Regions from separate parts of the Microbacterium croceum genome, predicted to be linked through region 2. Evidence: predicted binding sites of a transcription regulator. Region 2 holds the regulator's gene; each other region holds the start of a gene.
The links. Region 2 encodes LexA, which represses DNA repair genes until DNA is damaged. Its sites were predicted from a motif close to TCGAACANNTGTTCGA; they were not measured.

Region 1 (2,199 bases), on a different contig from region 2:
ACCGTGCCCGCCGCGGAACCGGTCGTGACGGATGCGGACGCTCCGGCATCCGACGAGCACCACGAAGGCGAGCACCACGAAGGCGAGCACCGTCAGGACTGACGCCGGCGCGCTCCGACAGGCGAGAAGCCCTCCCCGACCTTTGGGTCGCGGAGGGCTTCTCACATGTCAGCGGGGTGTCAGGCGGGCCGAGGACGGATGACCGGACGACGGCTGCCCTTCGTCACGGGCGTCGGCGAGGTCGCCACGATCTCCTCGACATCGGCGGCCTCGCTGGAGACCTCGAGGCGCAGGGCCTGCGTGAGCGAGAGTCCGTGTCGGGTCGTGAGGATCAGACGCCGGTACTGCGCGTCCCCGTCGAGGTCGATCACGACGCTCGGACGGCGGCGACGGATCAGCACGAAATCCAGGCTGCCCGCGGCCTTCCAGCTGCCGGCAGCGAGGATGCCGGGGATGTGGGTGCCGGGGTTCGGCACCCCCCGCAACCAGGTCCACGCGTCATCGGTCAACTGCACCTTGGTGATGGTCTCGCGTGCGATCCGCAGATTCTCACGGTGGAAGGTCGCGGCACGTTCGATCGGCGAGAGCACGACCTCCAGTTGCGTCTGATCCAACAGCAACGTCACCATGACTCCAGTCTGCCAGCGCGGTCCTGCCAGTTGTCTGGAAGTTGCTCACAGGAACGCAACGATCCGTTGTCGGAACCCGCCATCCGGGCGACGCACGCGGTGGCCGCGCCTGTGGATGACTCCGACCGAGTGTCGTACATATGTTCTAGGCTAGCAGCATGTCACAGACCTCTTCCGACCACTCCGAGCAGCGTGCCGCGCTGCTCGATGCGTGGGTGGAGAAGCGGCGCCAGATCGCCCGGCTCGAGGCGGAATCGATGGAGCTGCTCGTCGATCGCGTGCTCCTGCGCGATGCGGAGACGCAGGAGAGCCCCTACCACCGCGACACGATCCACCGGTCGATGATCGCCGAGTACTCCGCCGCCGGCCACGTCTCGCAGGGCAGCGTCGAGTACGCGTTCTCCGACGCCGTGTTCCTCGATTCCGATCATCCCGTGGCCCGTGCGTCGTTCCATCGGGGCGGGATCACGGCGGCGCATGTACGCGAGATCGTCCGCGCCGGTGCGGTGGTGCGCGAGGCCGTCCGCGAGGGGACGGCGGATGCCGCGGCCCTGGAGCTCTACGACACCGCAGCCGTGGTCGTCGCCGAGCACGACACACCGGCGCGCACTCGCCCCCTCGTGCGGCAGATCGCCGCGGCCCTCGCAGGCGAGACACTGGTCGATCGGCATCGCCGCGCGGCATCGGAGCGACGCGTCACGATGCGCTCCGTCGACGACGGGCTCGCGCTGATCACCGTGGTGGTTCCCGAGCACCTGGCAGCGGCGATCATGGACCGGCTCACGCATCTCGCCCGTGGGGTCATCGCGGCGCGCGACGACGTCGAACCGGTGCTCGACCCGGACGACCTCGACTCCGGGGAGAGTCCGATCTTCCCCGAAGACCTGGACTGGAGCGCGCCAGGGATCGACGAGTGGACCATCTTCGGCGATCGCGACACCTTCACCACCGACCCACTGCCCGAGCCGTGCCCCGTCGAGGCCCCGGCCGACACGCGGACGATCGACCAGGTGCGTACGGATCTGCTCACCGATCTGCTGCTCGCGTCCGACCCCAGCGATGCGGCCGGGGCGGGTGTCGACCGGATCCAGGCCCACGTCCAGGTGACGATCGCCGCGACGACGCTGGCCGGCACCGACGACCGCCCCGCCGAGCTCGACGGCTTCGGGCCGATCGATCCTGACATCGCCCGCGATCTCGCCGGGCGCAATGGCGGCTGGTCCCGGCTCTTCCTCGACCCGACCGGAATGGTCACCCAGACCGACACGTACAGTCCGACCGAGGGCATGCGCCGATTCCTGCGGGCGCGCGACCAGCACTGCCGGTTCCCCGGCTGTCGGATGCCGGTGCACCGCTGTCAGATCGATCACAACCACGACCATGCGCGGGGCGGACGCACGAGTCTGTCGAACCTCAGTCACTTCTGCGCAGGACACCACGTGCTGAAGCATCCCGACATCGATGAGCGCCATCGCTGGACGGCGCGACAGCTTCCCGATCGCAGCCTGGACTGGGTCAGTCCGCTCGGTCGGCACTACAGCGATGCGCCGCCGCGTCGGGTGATGTTCGT
Region 2 (2,199 bases):
CAGCCCGCTCTCGAGCGCCCGAATGAGCGGGAACCGGCGGGCCAGCGCCTGCACCACGGCGGCCGCGCCCAGGGGGAGGAGGATCAGGAGCACGAACGCTCGGATGAACGGACCCGCGTCGATCAGCGGGGCATCCGAGCCGAGGAAGAGCAGCAGATACAGCGGCAGCAGGACCATCTGAGCCAGCATGAGCAGCGGAGCGGCCGCGAGCAGCTTCGACGCGGACCCGCCGGCCTGACCCGTGAAGACGATGACATAGTCGACGCACGGCGTGAGCAGCACGAGGAGCGCGCCGACCAGGAGGGCATCATCGTCGGCCACGAGGCGCGACAGGGCGAACGCGACGAGCGGGACCAGCGCGAAGTTGAGCACGCCGAGCGCGCCGAGGAACCTGACGTCGCGCAGGGACTCGCCGAGCCGCCGGAAGGGAACCGAGAGGAAGGTGGTGAACAGCAGCAGGCCGAGCACCGGCTCGATCGCGAACTCCAGGGAGTCGCTGCCGGGAACGGCGAGGCCGAGACCGACACCGATCAGGATGGCCGCGAGGTACAGCGCGACCTGATGCCGCTCCAGCCAGGGGGTGCGCGTCGTCTCAGCCATGGCCTCCCACTGTACGAGGGTGACGGAGCGTCACCGGCGAACCTCGGTCGAGGGAGTGCGCCGTCGAGGGTCAGACGGCGCGGAGCACGGCGACGACCTTGCCGAGCACCGTGGCCTCGTCGCCCGGGATCGGCTCGAACGCGGAATTGCGCGGCAGCAGCCAGGTGTGGCCGTCTCGTCGACGGAAGGTCTTGACGGTCGCCTCGTCGTCGAGCATCGCCGCGACGATCTCGCCGTTCTCCGCACTGTTCTGCGAGCGGACGACCACCCAATCGCCGTCGCAGATCGCTGCGTCGATCATCGACTCACCGGAGACCTTGAGCATGAACAGGTCGCCTTTGCCAACGAGCTGCCGGGGGAGAGGGAAGATCTCCTCGACCTGCTGCTCCGCGGTGATCGGCACCCCGGCCGCGATGCGACCCACGAGTGGCACGAGTGCGGCGTCCCCGACGGGCGTCGCCACATCGGCCGGGTTCTCGGTGCTGGAGCCGGGAAGGTCGATCAGCACCTCCATCGCCCTGGTCTTGCCGGGGTCGCGTCGCAGGTAGCCGCTCAGCTCGAGCTGCCCGAGCTGATGAGTAACGCTCGAGAGCGACTTGAGTCCCACCGCGTCGCCGATCTCGCGCATGCTCGGCGGGTACCCCTGCTGAGCGATCGAGGCCTGGATGACCTCGAGGATCGCCATCTGCTTGGGACTCAGGCTCTTCCGACGGCGCGTGCGCGGTGCCTCTGGCTCGAGGGCTGAGTTCTCGCTCATGATGCTCCTTCGGTGCGCGTCTCCGACGCCGCTCTTCGAATGTCGGAGGCCCGTGGTGGGGTGTTCCTATCGAAACCGTATCCGAGAATCATGCGGAGCTGGAAGATCTGTTCGAGCGTGTCGGCGGATTGGCGGGTGCGGTTTCGAAGAAAGCTTGACAGATGTTCGAAATCGAAGATATCTTCGGAACGTAGCTTCGCATTCAGCTCTCCCGGCCGAGTGCAGGATGCGAACGCTACGCCAACTTCCACCGGCCCGAGCGGCAGGCGGCTGATTCCCCCGGCAACGGGGCGACGCAGAGGAGCACACCATGAGCACCATCACCTTCGGCACCGCAGCAGTCATCCCGGCCCGTCCGGCGACGCGTCTTCGGCTGACGGTGCGCGGTCGCCGCGTGATGCTCGTTCTCGCGGCGCTGCCGCTCGCCGCAGGGATCGCGTTCGCCGCGATCAGCGGCGGCAGCGCGCTCGCCTCGAATGAGAGCACCGGAACGGTCAGCTTCGAGACGGTCACCGTCCTCCCCGGAGACACGCTGTGGTCCATCGCGAGCAAGATCGCGCCGACCGCCGACCCCCGCGAGGTCATCGGAGAGATCACCCGCCTGAACGTCCTCCAGACCGGCGAGCTGCAGATCGGTCAGACCCTGTCGATCCCGACGCAGTACACGAACTGAACGTGATCCGCGTCACCGTTCCTCTGCCATAACGCTCACCGCGTCCCGCTGAGCGTTCTAGCATGGGAAGGGTGACCGCTTCACTCGATGACCTGCCGCTCCGCGACGACCTGCGCGGGCTGACTCCTTACGGTGCCCCGCAGGCGCCGCTGCCGATCGCCCTCAACGT
Region 3 (2,199 bases), on a different contig from region 2:
CCGGGCGTTCTCTTTGCCCTGCCCCAGCTGATCGCCGTCGTAGGTGTACCAGGAGCCGGACTTCTTCACGATGGCGTGCTCGACACCGAAGTCGATCAGGCTGCCCTCGCGCGAGATGCCGATTCCGTACAGGATGTCGAACTCCGCCTGCTTGAACGGTGGCGCCATCTTGTTCTTCACGACCTTGACACGAGTACGGTTACCGACAGCATCCGTGCCATCCTTCAGCGTCTCGATCCGACGGATGTCGAGTCGCACGGACGCGTAGAACTTCAGCGCCTTTCCACCGGCCGTGGTCTCGGGAGAGCCGAAGAAGACACCGATCTTCTCGCGCAGCTGGTTGATGAAGATCATCGTGGTGTTGGTCTGGTTGAGCCCACCCGTGAGCTTGCGAAGCGCCTGCGACATGAGACGTGCCTGGAGACCGACATGCGAGTCGCCCATCTCACCCTCGATCTCGGCTCGCGGCACGAGTGCAGCCACCGAGTCGATGACGATCAGGTCGATCGCGCCGGAGCGCACGAGCATGTCGGCGATCTCGAGCGCCTGCTCTCCTGTATCGGGTTGAGACACCAGCAATGCGTCGATGTCGACGCCGAGCTTCGCCGCGTAGTCAGGGTCGAGCGCGTGCTCGGCATCGATGAATGCAGCGATACCGCCGGCGCGCTGGGCGTTGGCGATCGCGTGCAGGGTCAAAGTCGTCTTACCAGAGGACTCCGGACCGTAGATCTCGACGATTCGACCGCGCGGCAGGCCCCCCACGCCGAGAGCGACGTCGAGAGCGATGGATCCGGTGGGGATCACGGCGACAGGAGCACGCTCGTCGCTGCCCAGCCGCATGACCGAGCCCTTTCCGAACTGGCGATCGATCTGAGCGAGAGCTGTTTCCAGAGACTTCTCGCGGTCTGCAGGTGATGGCATGATGTGTTCCTTCTGCTCGCGTGGTGCCGCCTGTAGGCTGTCGCGGCGCTCCCGGCTGGGAGAAACTCTCCGACAAGGCGTATGGCTCATCGGCCATGTCTTCACCGTATGTGAGGCCTCCGACATTCGGCCGAGGAGCCCACGAACGGTGGAGAGCACTAGCTCTGAACCACTTGTGCAGAAGACTACGCCCGATTCGAACGCATCTTCGACGACACGCCGATCACGGCGGGTTGGGAGCCGGAAACATCGAACACCGGTACAGATCAGCGCTTACGCGGCTCGAGCCTCCCGGCACCATGGCGACGATCTTCAGGCACATCCATCTCATCGCACAAGGCGAACCAAATGTCCCGCGGGGGAACGCCCGCCTCGAGGGCCTCCGCGGCCGTGCGATCACGCAGCGGGGTGAGCACCAGATCCTGGAGAAGAGAGGACACGCGTGTTCCGAACTCCGACTCCACAGCGCGGAGGAATTCGCTTCGACGCATCGAGGAACGTAGAACCCGCGCCTCAGCGCAGCGAGAGCTCGGGCTCGATAGAGGCCACCAGGTCGTCCGGAACCACGTCAGGGAAGACCTGGATACCCTCGAGCACGGAGATGCGATCGCCGACCTCTCGCATGATGGTCGAGATCGGCACGTCAAGTGCGTCGGCTACAGAAGCGAGGATCTCGCTCGACGCTTCCTTCTGGCCGCGCTCCACCTCACTGAGGTAGCCCAACGCCACCGATGCCTTGCTCGCGACCTGCCGGAGGGTGCGGCCCTTCTGCAGGCGGAAGTCCCTCAGCACATCGCCGATTTCCTGTCGTACAAGAATCATCGGAACCTCCTCCCGGATCGTGAATTCGGAGTCTCCTCCGACGAGATCGCCAGTCTAGTCCTACTGGCTTTCACAAAATCTACCCCTGCACTCTGTGGTTTGAATGTGAGCACATCATTCGTAACGGCGGAGCGACGCCGGCTATTCCCCGAGCACATCCCACAGCGTGCGCAGCACCACGTCGACCGTTGCAGAACGGATCTGCGCCCGGTTCCCATCGAACAGGAACGCCGCTGTGCGCGACGCCTCAGGCGTGACCACACCGACATGGACCGTCCCTACCGGCTGACCGTCCGGAGAGTCCGGTCCGGCGATACCTGTCGTCGAGATTCCGACGTCAGCGGCGAGGCCGTCGATGCTCACGGCGCGACGCACCCCCTCCGCCATCTGCAGCGCCACGGTGGGGTGCACCGGTCCGTGGCGTTCGAGAAGCTCCGCATCGACGCCGAGCAGAGA

Region 1: KZC51_RS00875 (HNH endonuclease signature motif containing protein) is a predicted target of LexA. The motif match lies at 762-777, and genes of this name have one in related genera.
Region 3: recA (recombinase RecA) is a predicted target of LexA. The motif match lies at 1,118-1,133, and genes of this name have one in related genera.

The regions. Positions count from the first base shown of each region.
Region 1 is NZ_JAHWXN010000001.1:200,360-202,558, forward strand. It holds gene KZC51_RS00865 (ATP-binding cassette domain-containing protein) at 1-102, shown strand, start outside; gene KZC51_RS00870 (hypothetical protein) at 180-629, opposite strand; gene KZC51_RS00875 (HNH endonuclease signature motif containing protein) at 788-2,199, shown strand, end outside.
Region 2 is NZ_JAHWXN010000002.1:38,119-40,317, reverse strand. It holds gene KZC51_RS14230 (arsenic resistance protein) at 1-600, opposite strand, end outside; gene lexA (transcriptional repressor LexA) at 671-1,357, opposite strand; gene KZC51_RS14220 (LysM peptidoglycan-binding domain-containing protein) at 1,668-2,030, shown strand; gene KZC51_RS14215 (histidinol-phosphate transaminase) at 2,093-2,199, shown strand, end outside.
Region 3 is NZ_JAHWXN010000001.1:2,193,162-2,195,360, reverse strand. It holds gene recA (recombinase RecA) at 1-921, opposite strand, end outside; gene KZC51_RS10330 (DUF3046 domain-containing protein) at 1,188-1,412, opposite strand; gene KZC51_RS10325 (helix-turn-helix domain-containing protein) at 1,435-1,743, opposite strand; gene KZC51_RS10320 (CinA family protein) at 1,885-2,199, opposite strand, start outside.